DNA from 2 places in the Gluconobacter sp. P1D12_c genome. Region 2 is predicted to be linked to the other one. Evidence: riboswitches for the same ligand, from Rfam matches in the RefSeq annotation. Region 2 holds a riboswitch; the other holds the start of a gene.
The links. A riboswitch is a leader RNA that binds a small molecule or an ion and turns the genes downstream of it on or off. The one in region 2 is predicted to bind cobalamin.

Region 1 (7,593 bases), on a different contig from region 2:
AAATTGCGGGCAGAGGCCCTGTCTGTGCGGGCATCGCGCCAGCTCCTTATTCAATAATTCAGCTTAGTTGGGGCGTTGGCCGAGCCAGAGTTTCACAGTCAGCTCGCCTTCAAGAGCCACTGGCTCTGCGGGAACCAGACCGGCTGCGCGAAACCACGTCGCCATCTGCGCATCAGTAAACCCAAGCCGAACATGCGCATCCCGTGTGCGAAGTTCTTCGCGGCTATGGGAGGCAAAATCGATAATCAGTAATCGACCATTGGCATCCAGAATCCGCGCGGCCTCCGCAATTACAGCAGCCGGATGCTGTGCATAGTGCAGAACCTGATGCATGACTGCGACATCGGCTGAATGCTCCGGCAACGGAAGGGCCTGAAAGTCTCCCTGCCGCAGATCAGCCTGCTCCAGACCAGCTTCCGCAAGCTTGGTTCGCGCCAATCGCAGCATGGCGGGACTGCGATCAAACCCGATGACTGTCTGGGCGCCGCTTCCCAGCAGCTCCATCATACGACCAGTCCCAGTGCCTATATCCACAAGGCGCCCGATCGGAGATGCTGAGAGCGTCTTTACGATCGCTGCTTCGACCTCCTGTTCGGACACATGCAAGGAACGCAACGCGTCCCATTCTGCCGCGTGGGTTTCAAACCAGTCTTCCGCCGCGAGCGCACGAACATCTCGAATGGCCTGCAAGCGAATACGATCCGCACGGATTTCCGCCGGCTCCCGCGCAGTCCATCGATCCAGCGCCATAAAGACAGGCTCCAGACGTTCCGGAACACCCAAAGTCAAAAAGACCCAGCTTCCTTCCTTGCGGCGCTCAATCAATCCCGCATCTGCCAGGATCTTTACATGCCGTGACACGCGGGGCTGGCTTTGCCCGAGCACCTGCGCCACCTCTCCGATGGACAGTTCCATCTCGCGCAGAAGGGCCAGAGTCCGCAGACGGGTCATGTCTGCCAGTGCCTGGAAAATAATGAGGGCGTGTTCCATACGAATTTACATATAAGGAGTTCTTTATATGAGCAAGAGCTATTGACTCGTTTTCAGGACATGCGGCAGTCATAAGGCTTGTCATGGTTCCGCGCCGGATGTTCACGCATCCGGCGTGGCTAAGAGGGAAGCCGGTGCAAAGCCGGCGCTGCCCCCGCAACTGTCAGCGGCGAGTGCCGATTCCACACAGGCCACTGGGCGAAAGTCCGGGAAGGCGGAATCAGCGCGAAGACCCGTAAGCCAGGAGACCTGCCACGGCACATAACATCCTCCGGCGGGGCGTTCCGGACGGGTCACGCATGTCTCCACGCCGCACATTTCCTGTTCGGGGCGTGAACGATCCTGCATGCCCTGAGAGCGCACTGCCACGAACCTGTCGAGGCTTTCATGACCGTCCGCGTCGCAACTCTGGGCTTTCCGCGTATCGGCACCCGCCGTGAACTGAAAACCGCTCTTGAACAGTACTGGGCGGGAAATTCCTCCGCCGATGATCTGCTTTCCACCGCCGCGTCCCTTCGGGCGTCAGCCTGGCAGCGCCAGAAAGACCTCGGTGCCGAGATCATCCCTTCCAACGATTTTTCGCTTTACGATCATGTGCTGGATACATCCGCAATGGTCGGTGCTGTTTCCGCCATTTACGGCAACGTGCAGGGCAAGGTGGACTTGGGAACCTACTTCGCCATGGCCCGCGGCTCCCAGACGACATCCGAAGAGTGTGGCTGCGGTCATACTCATGCCCCCCCTGAGGATGTCCCTGCCGCCGAAATGACCAAGTGGTTTGACACGAACTACCATTACCTTGTTCCGCAATTCACAGCAGACCAGACGTTCAGCCTCGCCTCCACAAAACCCGTCGACGAATATCGGGAAGCCAAGGCGCTTGGGATTGAGACACGCCCTGTTCTGCTCGGTCCTGTCAGTTTCCTGCTTCTGGGAAAATGTGACGGCCCGGCGTTTGATCGCCTTGATCTGCTCCCTGCCTTGCTGCCCATTTATGAAAGGGTTCTGAAGGCCCTCCGAGCAGAAGGCGCAGACTGGGTTCAGATTGACGAGCCGTGCCTTGTTCTGGATCTGCCGGGAAATGCTGCCGCAGCGTTCAAGACAGCATACAAAACTCTGACAACCACAGTTCCAGACCTGAAACTGATGCTCGCCACGTATTTCGGTGCGCTCGGAAACAATCAGGACATCGCCCTAAGCCTGCCAGTTCACGGGCTGCATGTGGATCTTGTCCGCGCTCCCGAACAACTTGCATCTATTCTGGAGGAAGCGCGACCTGACCTACTGCTGTCTCTCGGCGTAGTGGATGGGCGAAATATCTGGAAGGCCGACCTGAACGCGCTTCTGGACCATCTTGAACCGCTGGTGGGCCAGCGTGACCTGATCCTCGCGCCGTCTTGCTCTCTCCTCCACACACCCATTGACCTGGAACGGGAGACAGATCTGGACGCGGATGTAAAATCCTGGCTCGCATTCGCCGTTCAAAAAATCGAGGAGTTGCACACACTGGCGCGCGCCCTGAATGAAGGCCGGGGCGTTGTGCAAACCATTTTAGCCGAAAACGCTGCGGCTCTTCAGGCACGTCGCTCTTCCACGAAAATCAACGATCCTGCCGTTCAGGCACGCTCTGCAGATCGCAACCCAGCTCTCACCCAGCGCCTTTCCCCTTTCCCCGCGCGCCGTCCGTTGCAACAGGCCAAACTCAGGCTGCCGCTTTACCCAACGACGACCATCGGGTCCTTCCCCCAGACACCTGAAGTCCGCAAAGCTCGTGCGGATCATGCACGAGGAGAGCTCCCTTCCGAGGCTTACGAAGCCTTCCTGCGGGAAGAAACCGCCCGGACCATCCGCTGGCAGGAAGAGATTGATCTTAATGTGCTGGTGCATGGCGAGTTTGAGCGCAATGACATGGTGCAGTATTTCGGGGAGCAGCTTTCCGGCTTTGCGTTCACGAAGCACGCCTGGGTTCAGTCCTACGGGTCCCGCTATGTCCGGCCGCCCATCATTTTCGGGGATGTGTCACGCCCGAAAGCCATGACGGTTGAATGGTGGGAATATGCCCAATCCATCACCAATCGCCCGATGAAAGGCATGCTGACGGGGCCAGTCACGATCCTGAACTGGTCTTTCGTGCGAGACGATCAGCCGCGTTCGGAAACGTGCCGACAGATCGCTTTCGCGATCCGGGATGAAGTGTGCGATCTGGAAAAAGCTGGATGCGGCATCATCCAGATTGATGAAGCCGCCTTGCGTGAAGGCCTGCCGCTCTGTCGCGCAGACTGGCAATCCTATCTGGACTGGGCCGTGGAGAGCTTCCGCATTTCAGCCTCGGGTGTGCAGGACGCCACGCAGATCCACACCCATATGTGCTACTCGGAATTCAACGACATCATTGCTGCCATTGGCGCGATGGATGCGGATGTGATTTCGATTGAAACCGCCCGCTCCCGCATGGAACTACTCGATGCGTTCGCAGCTTATCGCTACCCTGCGGAAATCGGGCCGGGCGTTTACGATATCCATTCCCCACGCGTGCCGTCTGTCGAGGAAATGGTGGACCTGCTTCGGGCAGCCAGCAAAGCCATTAGCCCGGATGCCCTCTGGGTCAATCCGGATTGTGGACTGAAAACCCGCAAATGGCCGGAGACGAAAGCTGCACTCATCAACATGGTTGCGGCAGCCCATTATATGCGCCCGTAAACCAGTAAGTAGATGGGGTGGATCACCACCCCATCATACGCAATTACCAGATTTTGACGCGCTGATCCGGGGTCAGATAGAGCTTGTCACCCGGCTGCACGTTCCAGGCCTTGTACCAGAGATCCACATTGTGCATCGGGATGTTTACGCGAGCTTTCGGCGGCGAGTGCGGATCGATGACGACCATCTGCTTCTCCGTGTCCGGACGAACCTTCTCACGCCAGACCTGTGCCCACCCCATGAACACGCGCTGATCGCCCGTCAGACCATCAATGACCGGAGCTGGCTTCCCATTCAGAGAGGCATGATAAGCATCTAGCGCCAGTGTCAGGCCACCAAGATCGGCAATGTTTTCGCCCATCGTAAGCTTACCGTTCACATGCACGCCCGGCTGAACCTCGAACGCGTCATACTGCGCACCAAACCGATCTGCGAGCTTCTGAAAGCGCGCTTCGTCTTCCTTTGTCCACCAGTTCCGCAGACGCCCCTTGTCGTCGTACTTGCGGCCTTTGTCGTCAAAAGAATGGGTCATTTCATGCCCGATGACACCACCGATCGCCCCGTAATTCACAGCCGGATCAGCCTTCGGGTTGAAGAACGGCGGCTGAAGGATCGCCGCAGGAAACACGACTTCCACAAAACGCGGATTGTTGTAGGCGTTCACTGTTGCGGGCGACATCAGCCACTCGTTGCGGTCAACAACCTTGTCGAGATGGCTTAACTGATAGTGCCATTCGAAAGCGAAAGAGCGCTCGGCATTGCCGTACACATCGCCCTTCTTCACAACCAGATCGGAATAGTCCCGCCACTCATTCGGGTAACCCACCTGGATTTCAAAGCTGGCCAGCTTCTTCAGCGCGGCTTCACGCGTCTGCGCGCTCATCCATGTGTTGTGTTCGAGGCGGTTGTGGAAAGCCGCCTTCAGATTACCCGTCAGCGTCTGCATAGCCGCACGATCCGAAGCCGGGAAATAGCGCTCCACGTAGATTTTGCCGAGCGCCATTTCCATGGCGGAACTCGTGAAATCCACACCACGCTTCCAACGCGCTGCCAGAGCAGGCTGGCCTGACATGGCCTTCACATAGGCGAAACGCGTTTGCACAAAAGCATCCGGCAAGAACGATGCAGCATTGCTCGCCGTATGGAACGCCTGCCAGGCGCGCAGCGTATTCAGATCCGTCTTTGCAATCAGGTCTGCTTCCGCCTTGATGGCGGAAGGCTCACCAACAATAACAATCCGCTGCGCCAGGCCGGCCTCGGGCACACCTGACGCCCGCAACCATGTCATCCAGTCAAAAGAGGGAACACTCTTGACCAGCGCTTCTACCGTCATCGGGTTGTAGGTCTTGTCCGGATCGCGGAGTTCCGTGCGCGCCCAATGAACTTTGGCAATCTCGGTTTCAAAAGCCACAATGTCTGCGGCTGACTTGGCGGGATCAGCCCAGTGAACGAGCGTCAGAAGCTTCGTGACATATGCCTGATAGGCCGCTTTCTTGGATGCAAATTCCGGCTTCAGGTAATTGTCCCGATCCGGCATCCCGAGCCCGGCGTGATCGACACTGAGCGCGTATTTCGTCGGATCTTTTGCATCCACATCTACATCCAGCGCGAACGGCGATGATCCGAACGTATCGGACGACGCCCCGCTAAACTGCGCAAATGCCTTCAGATCCGTAATTGTGTGGATGCTTGCGATTTCAGCATCCAGCGGCTTGGAACCCAAAGCTTCGACAGCCTTCTCATCCATGAAAGACGCATAATAGGTGCCCAGCTTCTCATCGATCGTCTGAGGCTGAGCGACCGGATGAGCGGACAGGTCTTTCAGAATGGACTGAATGCGCTGGCGGGATGCTTCAGCCAGCGCGTTAAACGGGCCGTAGCTGCTCATATCCGATGGAATTTCGAGCGCTTTCAGGAAGCTGCCATTGGCATAATCGAAGAAACTGTCTCCCGGCTTGACGCTCACATCCCGCCCGGCCAGATCCAGACCATACTGGTCATAAGTAATCTGAGGCGCGGGGGGCTTGGCAGACGCAATCGAAGACAGTGCTACCAGGCCAAGACTGGCGGACAGCAGCAAAGCGGCCTTGGGGGAAAGTTTCTTCTGATGCATATGAGAGGCCTAAATGTGAAAAACAGGCAGGCCTTTTGGTCCGTCCGCGGGCCTGTAACTTAAGTTTACAGTCGAAACGACCTGGACGCCAAGGGCCATACCTCGCGCAGAAAATCGAGGTATGGAAAAAGTCATTAATTCTGGCTGGAAATAAGCGCTTTAATGCCAGGGAGAATGGCAATGAGCAGCCCCCCGGGAGGCTGCTCGCGCCTCAGGGACAACAGATGATTGGATGAGTTGTGAAACAGCTCTTCCTGTGCAGCAATCAGGTGCTGCGCATCCAGCCGCCAGGCTGTTCCTGAAGCTCCATTCAGGACATTTAATCCCGCGTTGGAGAGGGCCGCAACCGTATGAGATACGGGCGTAACCTCCTCCAGAGCAGGCACATCTGCTGCAATTGCGACAAAAGCTTCATCATTGGCAGCCCAGCTTGCCAGCATGGCCTTCAAGGGAGCCTTCAAGCTCTTTTCACCCGCGACATACCGTTTAGCCATATCGTTGAAGCGGATAGCCTCAAAAGCATCCGGATCGGCAATCGCGACCGGCGCCGACAGCATGGCATCGCCACTTTTGGACGCCAGACGATTCAAGGCATAATTGCGCACCGGAACCGTGACGCTCAGAAGCGTGGAGAGAGGGCCGGTATGCGCAGGTGCCAGAGTCTCCTTCAAAACATTTTCATGCTGCACGGCTTGCAACCCTGTTGATTGGAGTTCTGCCATGATCACAGGCAGCCGGCGCTCCAGATCATCCACATCCCGCACGTTTTCAGAAGACCAGAACCGCTCGGCCAGAGCTGCGGTACGGGGCCACAGACGGGCATCCAACATGTTTTCGGAGACAACCTCCGTCCAGAGCGCGGCTTCTGCACCCAGAACCATTTTCTTCTGATCATCGGTCAAAGGCGCTGCATTCGGGTCCTGAATGAAAGCCTGAAGCAGCGGGGTAATCTTCGGATGTGTCTCCGCCAGCTCTTCTGGCGTGATGCCATTCGCCTTGGTGTCATACGGATCAATAGCGTAATGCGTCCGGGACGGCGTCAACATATCCAGATAATAGCCCGAAGACACGACAACCGGATGCCCGGCCTGTGTGGCAGAACCCGTCCACTTTGAGCCGCGCCACCCTTCCACAACAACGTTTTTGGGAATTGGCGCTTCGCTGACTTCGTCCCACCCCATCATGACGCGGCCCTGGCTGGACAGGATTTTTTCTACCTGCGCCGTGAAGGCTGCCTGAAGGGCTGGTGCATCCTTGTATCCGTGCACCTTCATATAAGCCGCAATTTTTGGATTGCTGGTCCACTGAGTGCCGAGAACCTCGTCACCACCCGAATGGAAATAATGATCCGGAAAGAGTGTTTCCATTTCCGCATACAGCGCACGAATGAATGTCAGCGTCTTGGGATTGGTTGGGTCCATCGCCGGGTTGTTCAGGTTTTCACCCACGGCGTTGGCCTCCGGCAGCGGCTGGGCGGCCAGTTCCGGATAGGCCTGCAACACCGCAAGCGCGTGACCCGGCACGTCAAATTCAGGCACAACGCGGATACCGCGATCCGCAGCATACGCCACAATGTCTCGAACCTCAGCCTGCGTATAATACTTCCCGTGCGATCCAACGCTCGTCAGCTTCGGGAAAACACGGCTCTCCACACGGAAGCCGGTCCCGTCATTCAAATGCCAGTGCAGCACGTTAAGCTTCAGAAGCTCCATGGCATCAAGCTGGCGTTTGACGGTCTCTACAGAAGCAAAATGCCGGGACACATCCAGCAGAAGGCCACGCCATGCAAA
Region 2 (7,593 bases):
CCCGGTCTGGGCCATTCTGGTCTCGCTGGCAGCCATCGTGCTTCCCGCGCCGTTTCTGAAACTGTTGCCGGTCATCACACCGCTGCTCGCGTTCATCATGTTTACGATGGGTGTGTCTCTGACAGTGCAGGATTTTTCCCGCATTGCCCGGCGCCCTTATCCTGTTCTGGCGGGGGTAGGATTGCATTATCTCGTCATGCCTTTGGCAGCATGGGGTATTGCCCACATGCTCGGTATGCCTCCCGGTCTGGCGACAGGCATGGTTCTTGTGGGCTGTGTCTCTAGCGGCACAGCCTCCAATGTGATGATTTTTCTCTCCAAAGGGGACGTCGCGCTGTCCGTCAGTATTAGTGCGCTGTCTACTTTGGTGGGAATTTTTGCAACACCATTACTGACACGGCTGTATGTGTCTGCGGGTGTCTCTGTTGATAGCTGGGGGTTGTTCCGAAGCATTATTACCATGGTTGCGCTGCCTGTTCTTGCCGGTGTGATCGTCAATACGCTGTGGCATCGGACCATCCAGCGGATTGAGAGCGCCTTGCCGCCCGTGGCCATGGTGTCCATTTTGCTGATCATTGGTTGCGTCGTCGCTGGCGCCGGTCCCTCCTTGGCTCAAGCTGGCCCCCTCCTGATCCTCGGTGTTATTCTGCATAACGCGATTGGCTTGTTGGGGGGATACTGGGGCGGCAGGCTTCTGGGCTTCGATGAGTCCGTCTGCCGAACGCTTGCGCTTGAAGTCGGGATGCAGAACTCGGCGCTCGCTGCAACCCTGGGCCGTCTTTACTTCTCACCCCTTGCGGCGCTTCCAGGGGCAGTTTTCTCTGTCTGGCACAATGTGTCCGGCTCCGTTCTGGCCGCATACTGGGCGGCGCGGCCTCTCAGTAAGGGCACATCACGGATCAAGGCACCTTGAGATAATCCTGTATTCGCGGAACCATGAAATCAAGAAAGGCACGCACTCGCGGTGGGCTCTGATGTCCTGCAGGGAAGAGGGCATGAATGTCTTCTTCGTCCTGGATCGTGGCATCACTCAGAACTTCAACCAAGCGGCCAGTCTTCAGGTCTTCACGGACATGATATTCGCCAAGCCGTGCCAAGCCGACGCCCTGCAGGGCCATACGCCTTACCGTTTCACCATTATTCGCCAGAAGGGGGCCGTGCACGCGCCGGTCAATCAGCCGCCCTTTTTCCTGAAACGGCCAGACAGGGGTTGTGCGCTGGAAGTTAAACCCAAGGCATTGATGGCTGTCTAAATCCGCAACGGTCTGAGGCGTTCCGTGGCGTTCAAGATAGGTGGGTGAGGCTACAATCCTGCGTGGCACCGCCCCCAGGTGACGGACTGTGAGGCCTGAATCCTGTAGTCGGCCGACACGGAAAGCCACGTCTGTCCGGTCAAGGTAAAGGTCTGTTACGTCGTCAGAAAGTGAGAGATCAATCAGAATATCCGGATAGGCATTCCAGAACGCGGGGAGGAATGGCTCCAGTCCAAGGGTGCCGAACGCAACGGACGCATTAACCCGGACCGTCCCGCTGGGCTGCAGGGTTCCCGTTGTGAGGCTACGTTCAATATCATCGAGATCCGCTATCAGGCTGACAGCGCGCGTATAATAAGTCTGCCCTTCCTGCGTTACCGAAAGGCGGCGGGTCGAGCGTTCGATCAGGCGGACACCCAGACGGGCTTCAATTCTGGCGATGAGCTTGCTGACGGTTGACGGCGTCATGACCAGCAGCCGGGCGGCTTCCGAGAAACTGCCGCTTTCGACTACCCGTAGAAAAACCTGCATTTCGCCAACGCGATTGTCCATCTCGATCTCATCTATGAACGGGTTGCAGGAACTTTGTTCAAAGCGCGCAAATTTTAAGGCGCGCATGATGCCAAGCGTGGATTGTTACCTGCGTGAACAAGGCCGCTGGAAATGTTCTTCGCTACGAAACGGATTAAGAAATTTCCACAATATATCGTTTAAAATCAAAATTCAGGCGACTCTTTCTCCGAGCCGCCTGAACCTGAAGTTTAGTGAGCCGAACGAACGTCGTTGCTCTTTTCACGGATGGCCCGGAACTCGGAGCCACCTTTCCACGTCGGCCAATCATGCGAGAAGGCCGCATTATATCCGACCTGGCGGACAACATCGACGTCCTGCGCCGCACCTCGGACGTCCCAGTCAGGGCTCCAGGCATCGCAGGCCTGATGATAGCAGGCCATATACGCCGTCAGCCATTTGCTGCCTGCGGCTGTTCCACCCTGAAGAAGATCGAACGGGCCAGCCATATCCATAACCGCGAGAACGGGCACGCCAGCCCGAGCGAAGGGCAGATGGTCCGCACGGTAAAAGGCTCCGCGCTCCGGCATGGCTTCCGGCTGGGTTGTACGGCCCTGCTTGAGAGCCGCGGCTGCGAAATCGTCCTGCAGAGTGTCCTGTCCAGCGCCGATAATGAAGGCATTATGAGCTGGGCCTGCCATCTGAAGCACATCCATGGTTAGGTTAGCCGCAGTCTTGTCCAGCGGTGCCAGCGGATGGGCGACATACCAGCTCGATCCCAGAAGGCCACGCTCTTCACCGGTCCAGGATGCAAAACTGACCGTCCGTTTTGGCTTTGGCCCGTTTTTGAAAGCCCGTGCGATTTCCAGAACTGCTGCAATACCAGAGCCGTCGTCAATCGCTCCGCGCCGAATAACGGTCTTGCCCGCGGCGTCGGTGCTTTTACCAAACGCATCCCAGTGCGCGCCGAACATTACGGTTTCGTCTGGATAATCCGTGCCTGTGATCTTGCCGATGACGTTCTGGCTCTGGAGGTGATCGACCTTGACTGGCATATCCACTGAAAGCGTCGTGTCATGAATGTTGACCGGATGGAAATCCGGCGAACGCGCCTGACGACGCAGACGGTTCAGATCCAGCCCGGCCCGTGCGAACAATGTTTTGGCTGCATTGCCTTCGATCCAGCCGATCATCGGTACGGACTTCAGGTCCTTATCGTCGTGAAGAATGTCATATTCTTCACCCTGAGGTGCGACGACCGTGCTCCAGGGATAGGATGCGCCCGGCGTATCATGAATGATCAGCGCTCCAGCTGCACCGCGACGGGCTGCTTCTTCAAACTTGTACGTCCAGCGGCCGTAATACGTCATGGTCTTGCCGCCAAAGCGGCCAGCGACAGGCTCTTCTGGTCCAGCATCGAAATCAGGATCATTCACCAGAAAGACCGCAATCTTGCCGTGCAGATCAACCTGCTTGAAGTCATTCCAGCGACGTTCCGGTGCCGTCACACCATAGCCTACGAAGACCAGAGGGACGTTCGACAGCTGAAGCCGTTCGATCGGCTGGAGCGTCGACATGACGATATCTGTCAGCTGATGAAGCGGCAGAGCAGCCTGACCCCGTGTCTTGATCGTGGCGATTGCTTTCGGATCAGGGCGGGTACGGATCATGGGGACATTCTGCGTCCATCCGCCATTTTCGCCGCCAGGTTCCAGTCCAAGCTTCTGGTACTGATCAATCAGCCACTTGACTGTGACGGCCTCACCCGGGGTGCCAGGGGCACGTCCTTCAAATGAGTCGGAAGCCAGAACCCGCATTGTCTCCGACATCCGAGCCGGGTCGATCGGGCCGGAGGCGCCTGCGTCAGACGCTGCGTGGGCCCCGGAAACGCCAATTGCGAGCGGAGCTATCGCGAAAGCGGCAAGAGCGGTAGCCAATTTTAGGCGGTTTCGAAGGGAAGGTTTGTGCATCATGTCCTCAGTCTTTGTCATAACGCGTGTCTGACGAGATGAGGCACACCTTACACATCGGATTGCTGATCAGGAAATGGCATAAAATCATCGGACTGGCTGGTTGACGGAAAACGCGTGGCCCCCCCATCTACGATTAATGACCACTCTTACCATTCCGGTTCTCCTGTCCCGCCATCCTCCCGTTGAGGGGAGTGAAGGCCTTTGTTATGGGCGACAGGAGATGGAACTCAGAGCGGGGTGGGAGGCCCAGGCCGCTGGTCTGTTGACCCTCGCAAGGGGTGCCGGCTGTTCAGTTATCTACACGTCACCATCAGCCCGGTGTCTGTCTGTCGCGCGAAGACTTGAGGCACAGACCGGGTGGCCGCTGCGTTTGGATGACCGGTTACTGGAGCTAAATTTTGGCCAGTGGGAAGGGCTATCCTGGAATGTTGTGCCGCGTGTGGCTCTCGATAGCTGGGCCGAAGATCCTGAAGGATTTTCTCCCCCAAAAGGTGAAAGTGGGCGAGCGCTACAGGAGCGTGTGCAGTCTTTCTGGGCAGACCTCGTTCAGGCTGGAGAGGCCGCATTAGTCATTTCGCACGGCGGCCCACTTCGTCTCCTTGATGGGCTTGCCAAAGGAGAAAGGGCGAACCTGCTAGCACCTTCAATGCCGCAAGGCAGCAGCAGGCTCCATTACGTCAGCGTTTGATCCACTGACGTCGGTCCGGGTTTCTTGTTTCCCAGCCCATGCGCTCCAGTTCTGGCGTTTTGGCATGGGCTGCGGGGTATCCGATGCAAAGATACGCGATAAGGTTCCATCCCGGCTCGGCATCGAGAAGGTCTGACACGTGCTCTGGCTCAAGAATGGAGACCCAGCCCAGCCCAACACCTGCCGCCGTTGCAGCCAGCCAAAAAGTATGGATAGCCATCACAGCCGACCAGGTCGTTGTTTCCGGCATGGTCGCACGTCCAAGACCATGTCCCTGGTCCGGAAATGTTTCGCAGAAGACTGCGACATGATGCGGGGCATCATCTAATCCGGCCAGTTTGAGCGTCGCATAGGATGCTGCTTGTTCGCCCTCATATCCCTTAAGGGCCTCCCGGTTACAGGTTTCAAAGCTCTTCCGAACGGCTGCTTTTCGCTGCGGGTTTTCAACGAGCACGAAGCGCCAGGGCTCACTCAAACCAACGGAAGGCGCCAGGGTCGATGCATGCAGGAGATCATCCAGCACCGATCCGGGAAGAGGGTCACGTTGGAAATGTCGCGCATCCCGACGCCATGTGAAAAGGCGCTCCAGATCTTTTCTGAAATCGTCTGAAAAGGCTGGTGCCGTCATGGTTTATCCGTTGCGTGCAAAAGGTTTGTCAGCGCCTGCCGTCAGGACACGGGATGCCAGAGGGCCGAAGAGCAGTCCGATCGTAGCCCATAGAACGATCTGCATCCCCAAGGCTGCCTCCCGGAATCGCCAGAGCACTGTTGCCGGGAAATCTGATGGAACTTCGTTGATATCAGGCATACCGGCTTGTACGGCGGCTACCAGAATGATGAAGATACCAAGAGAGGCTAGCACTCCGTTCCAGTGGCCCAGGCGCCGGATGAGTGGTCGGCTGACCATATAGGATGCAGCTGCCGCGCAAAGCGATAGAGCGATCATACCGAAATAGGCGCCGGTCCGTAGGCCGATGGTGGATGGGAGGCCAACGGCAGGGGGATTGGGAGGATATTTCAGGTCTGGCACCAGCACGAACACGACGAATGCTGCGGCTGCCAGAAGTGCAGATAAGGCTCGCGGCGAAAATCGGCCTACGCGACCGTAAGCAAACGCAAAAACGGTTGCAAAAATGCCGCCGTAAGCCGCGCCATACATAACGGCTGCTGTCAGAAGGCCGAAAGAGGCTTGAACGCCTCGGCTGATAATTTCCGGTTCAGGCGGCTCGCCAGCAGCGAGGTCTTTCGCGCTCTCGAATGCAATCGCAAGATTGACCTGCGGCTCTCCAAAAAAACGCGCAAACACAAACGCAAGCAATGCGGCAGCAATCCCGGCAATCATGCCGCGGCTCAAAAGACGACCTGTCATGAAACTATGCTGCGTTTAGTGGCAGGGGAAGCCGAGAAGATGGCGCCCATCATGAACAAATTCATGGACCGCATGGCCTGAAATCAGAGACGTCGCGCCTTGTTCTGCACCAACAAAATAAAGCAGCAGAAGGCTGAGTACGACCGTAAAGGCAGCCCATGGAAGGAGCGTGCGGATCGGCAGCGCAACCGGTGCGGCGATGCTGGCGGGCAGGTGGGAGGGGGAAAGGCTCTGGCTCATAATAGGCTCCGCTGGAAAAGCGCGTTCTGCGGTGGAAAATTGATAAAGGAGGTCTGGCTTCGCAGCGTGATTTCACGAGCATTACAGTGGCGCGACCGCACCGGATTTGCACCGGCTTCTCCCTGCTTTCGCTAACAGGAAGGATGTAACCTTTCGTGCGGGAGTGTCAACTTTTCCATGCTGAAGCCAGCACTGTCAGGAGAACGCACTCAGCGAGACTGGCCGTTGCCCCGAGTACGTCTCCTGTATAGCCGCCAAGCATTTTCCGGGCTACGGCGCGAACTCCAAGCATCGTGCACAGGGCGGCAAGAATAGTCTGGAAGCCCAGTTGTGCGGGAAGGCAAATTACCGTCATGCAAAAGCCGGAAAACAAGGCGCCCAATAACTGATCCCGTGTCAGACTGGAGAGCTGCTTTGCCAGCCCGTTGTCACGAGCAGGCTTTGTGAGGAACGTCAGGAGTGGGAGTACCGCGCGGGATAGCGCTCCCGTTGCAGCCATTGCCGGCACGACCATTGAAGGAGGCAGCGCTGCTAACGTCGTAACGCGGACGATCAAGCTGATGCCCAGAGCTACCGCCCCATAGCTGCCGATACGACTATCGCGCATAATGGTCAGGCGCTTTTCAGGAGTATGGCCACCACCACAGCCGTCCGCCATATCCGCCAGTCCGTCTTCGTGCAGGCCTCCGGTTAAGAGAACTTGTAGGCCAACGCTCCAAGCGGCCGCTACCAGAGGGGGAACACTCAAGGCGCTCAGCAGCAAGAACACTGATGCGCTGAGAATACCGACAAGCGCCCCAACCAGGGGCCAGCACCAGACAGACCGCGCCAGAGACCAGCCCTGTCCGCTGACGCGCAGCCATCCCAAGGGAAGCCGGGTCAGCAGGCCTGCACCACAGGCGATGTCTTCTCGAATGGTGCGCCAAAGCCTCATTGAATCGAGACGTCTGATTGGGAAACAGCAGCCTCTGCGAACGTCGCCATACCGTTGTGGCAGGCCAATGCCGCTCTGAGGGCGGGAATGGCAACCGCAGACCCAGATCCCTCTCCGAGGCGCAAGCCCAGGTCCAGTATTGGTTTTAGCCTAAGGGCATCTGCCAGCCTGCGGTGACCAGCTTCAGCGGAACAATGCGAGAGCTTTGTGTGGTCGAGTGCTGAGGCAGTCAGTTTGATCAATGGCAGCACGGCTGCGGTACAGACGAAGCCGTCAAGCAGAACCGGGATACGATAGTGTCTGGCGGCCAGAACACTTCCCAGTATGGCGGCCAGTTCGTAACCACCCAGACAACGTGCGGCATCCAAGGGGTCGTTAAGTGACGCCGCGTGCAGACACAGAGCCTCATCAATCACAGAAGCCTTGAGATTGACGCCCGCCTGATCGAGCCCCGTTCCACGTCCTGCCCAGTCTGCGCCAGTGCCCCCTAGAAGGGCAGCACAGAGTGCGGCGGAAGGGGTTGTGTTGCCAATACCCATTTCGCCAGGGCAGAACAGATCCAGTGTGGGGGATACGGCGGTGTATCCGACCGAGACCGCGTCAAGGAATTCCTCTTCGCCCATAGC

Region 1: linked by a shared signal. The riboswitch ahead of metE (5-methyltetrahydropteroyltriglutamate--homocysteine S-methyltransferase) and the one ahead of KP705_RS03465 (CbtB-domain containing protein) in region 2 are both predicted to bind cobalamin.

The regions. Positions count from the first base shown of each region.
Region 1 covers NZ_JACSIQ010000005.1:114,013-121,605, forward strand. Annotated here, with positions in the region: gene metF (methylenetetrahydrofolate reductase [NAD(P)H]) at 1-34, opposite strand, end outside; gene KP705_RS07420 (metalloregulator ArsR/SmtB family transcription factor) at 64-990, opposite strand; cobalamin riboswitch at 1,058-1,262, shown strand; gene metE (5-methyltetrahydropteroyltriglutamate--homocysteine S-methyltransferase) at 1,378-3,690, shown strand; gene KP705_RS07430 (M13 family metallopeptidase) at 3,734-5,803, opposite strand; gene KP705_RS07435 (beta-N-acetylhexosaminidase) at 5,938-7,593, opposite strand, start outside.
Region 2 covers NZ_JACSIQ010000002.1:353,342-360,934, reverse strand. Annotated here, with positions in the region: gene KP705_RS03495 (bile acid:sodium symporter family protein) at 1-913, shown strand, start outside; gene KP705_RS03490 (LysR family transcriptional regulator) at 900-1,805, opposite strand; gene KP705_RS03485 (M20/M25/M40 family metallo-hydrolase) at 2,015-3,754, opposite strand; gene KP705_RS03480 (histidine phosphatase family protein) at 3,873-4,424, shown strand; gene bluB (5,6-dimethylbenzimidazole synthase) at 4,414-5,052, opposite strand; gene KP705_RS03470 (CbtA family protein) at 5,056-5,793, opposite strand; gene KP705_RS03465 (CbtB-domain containing protein) at 5,809-6,033, opposite strand; cobalamin riboswitch at 6,062-6,203, opposite strand; gene cobS (adenosylcobinamide-GDP ribazoletransferase) at 6,200-6,967, opposite strand; gene cobT (nicotinate-nucleotide--dimethylbenzimidazole phosphoribosyltransferase) at 6,964-7,593, opposite strand, start outside.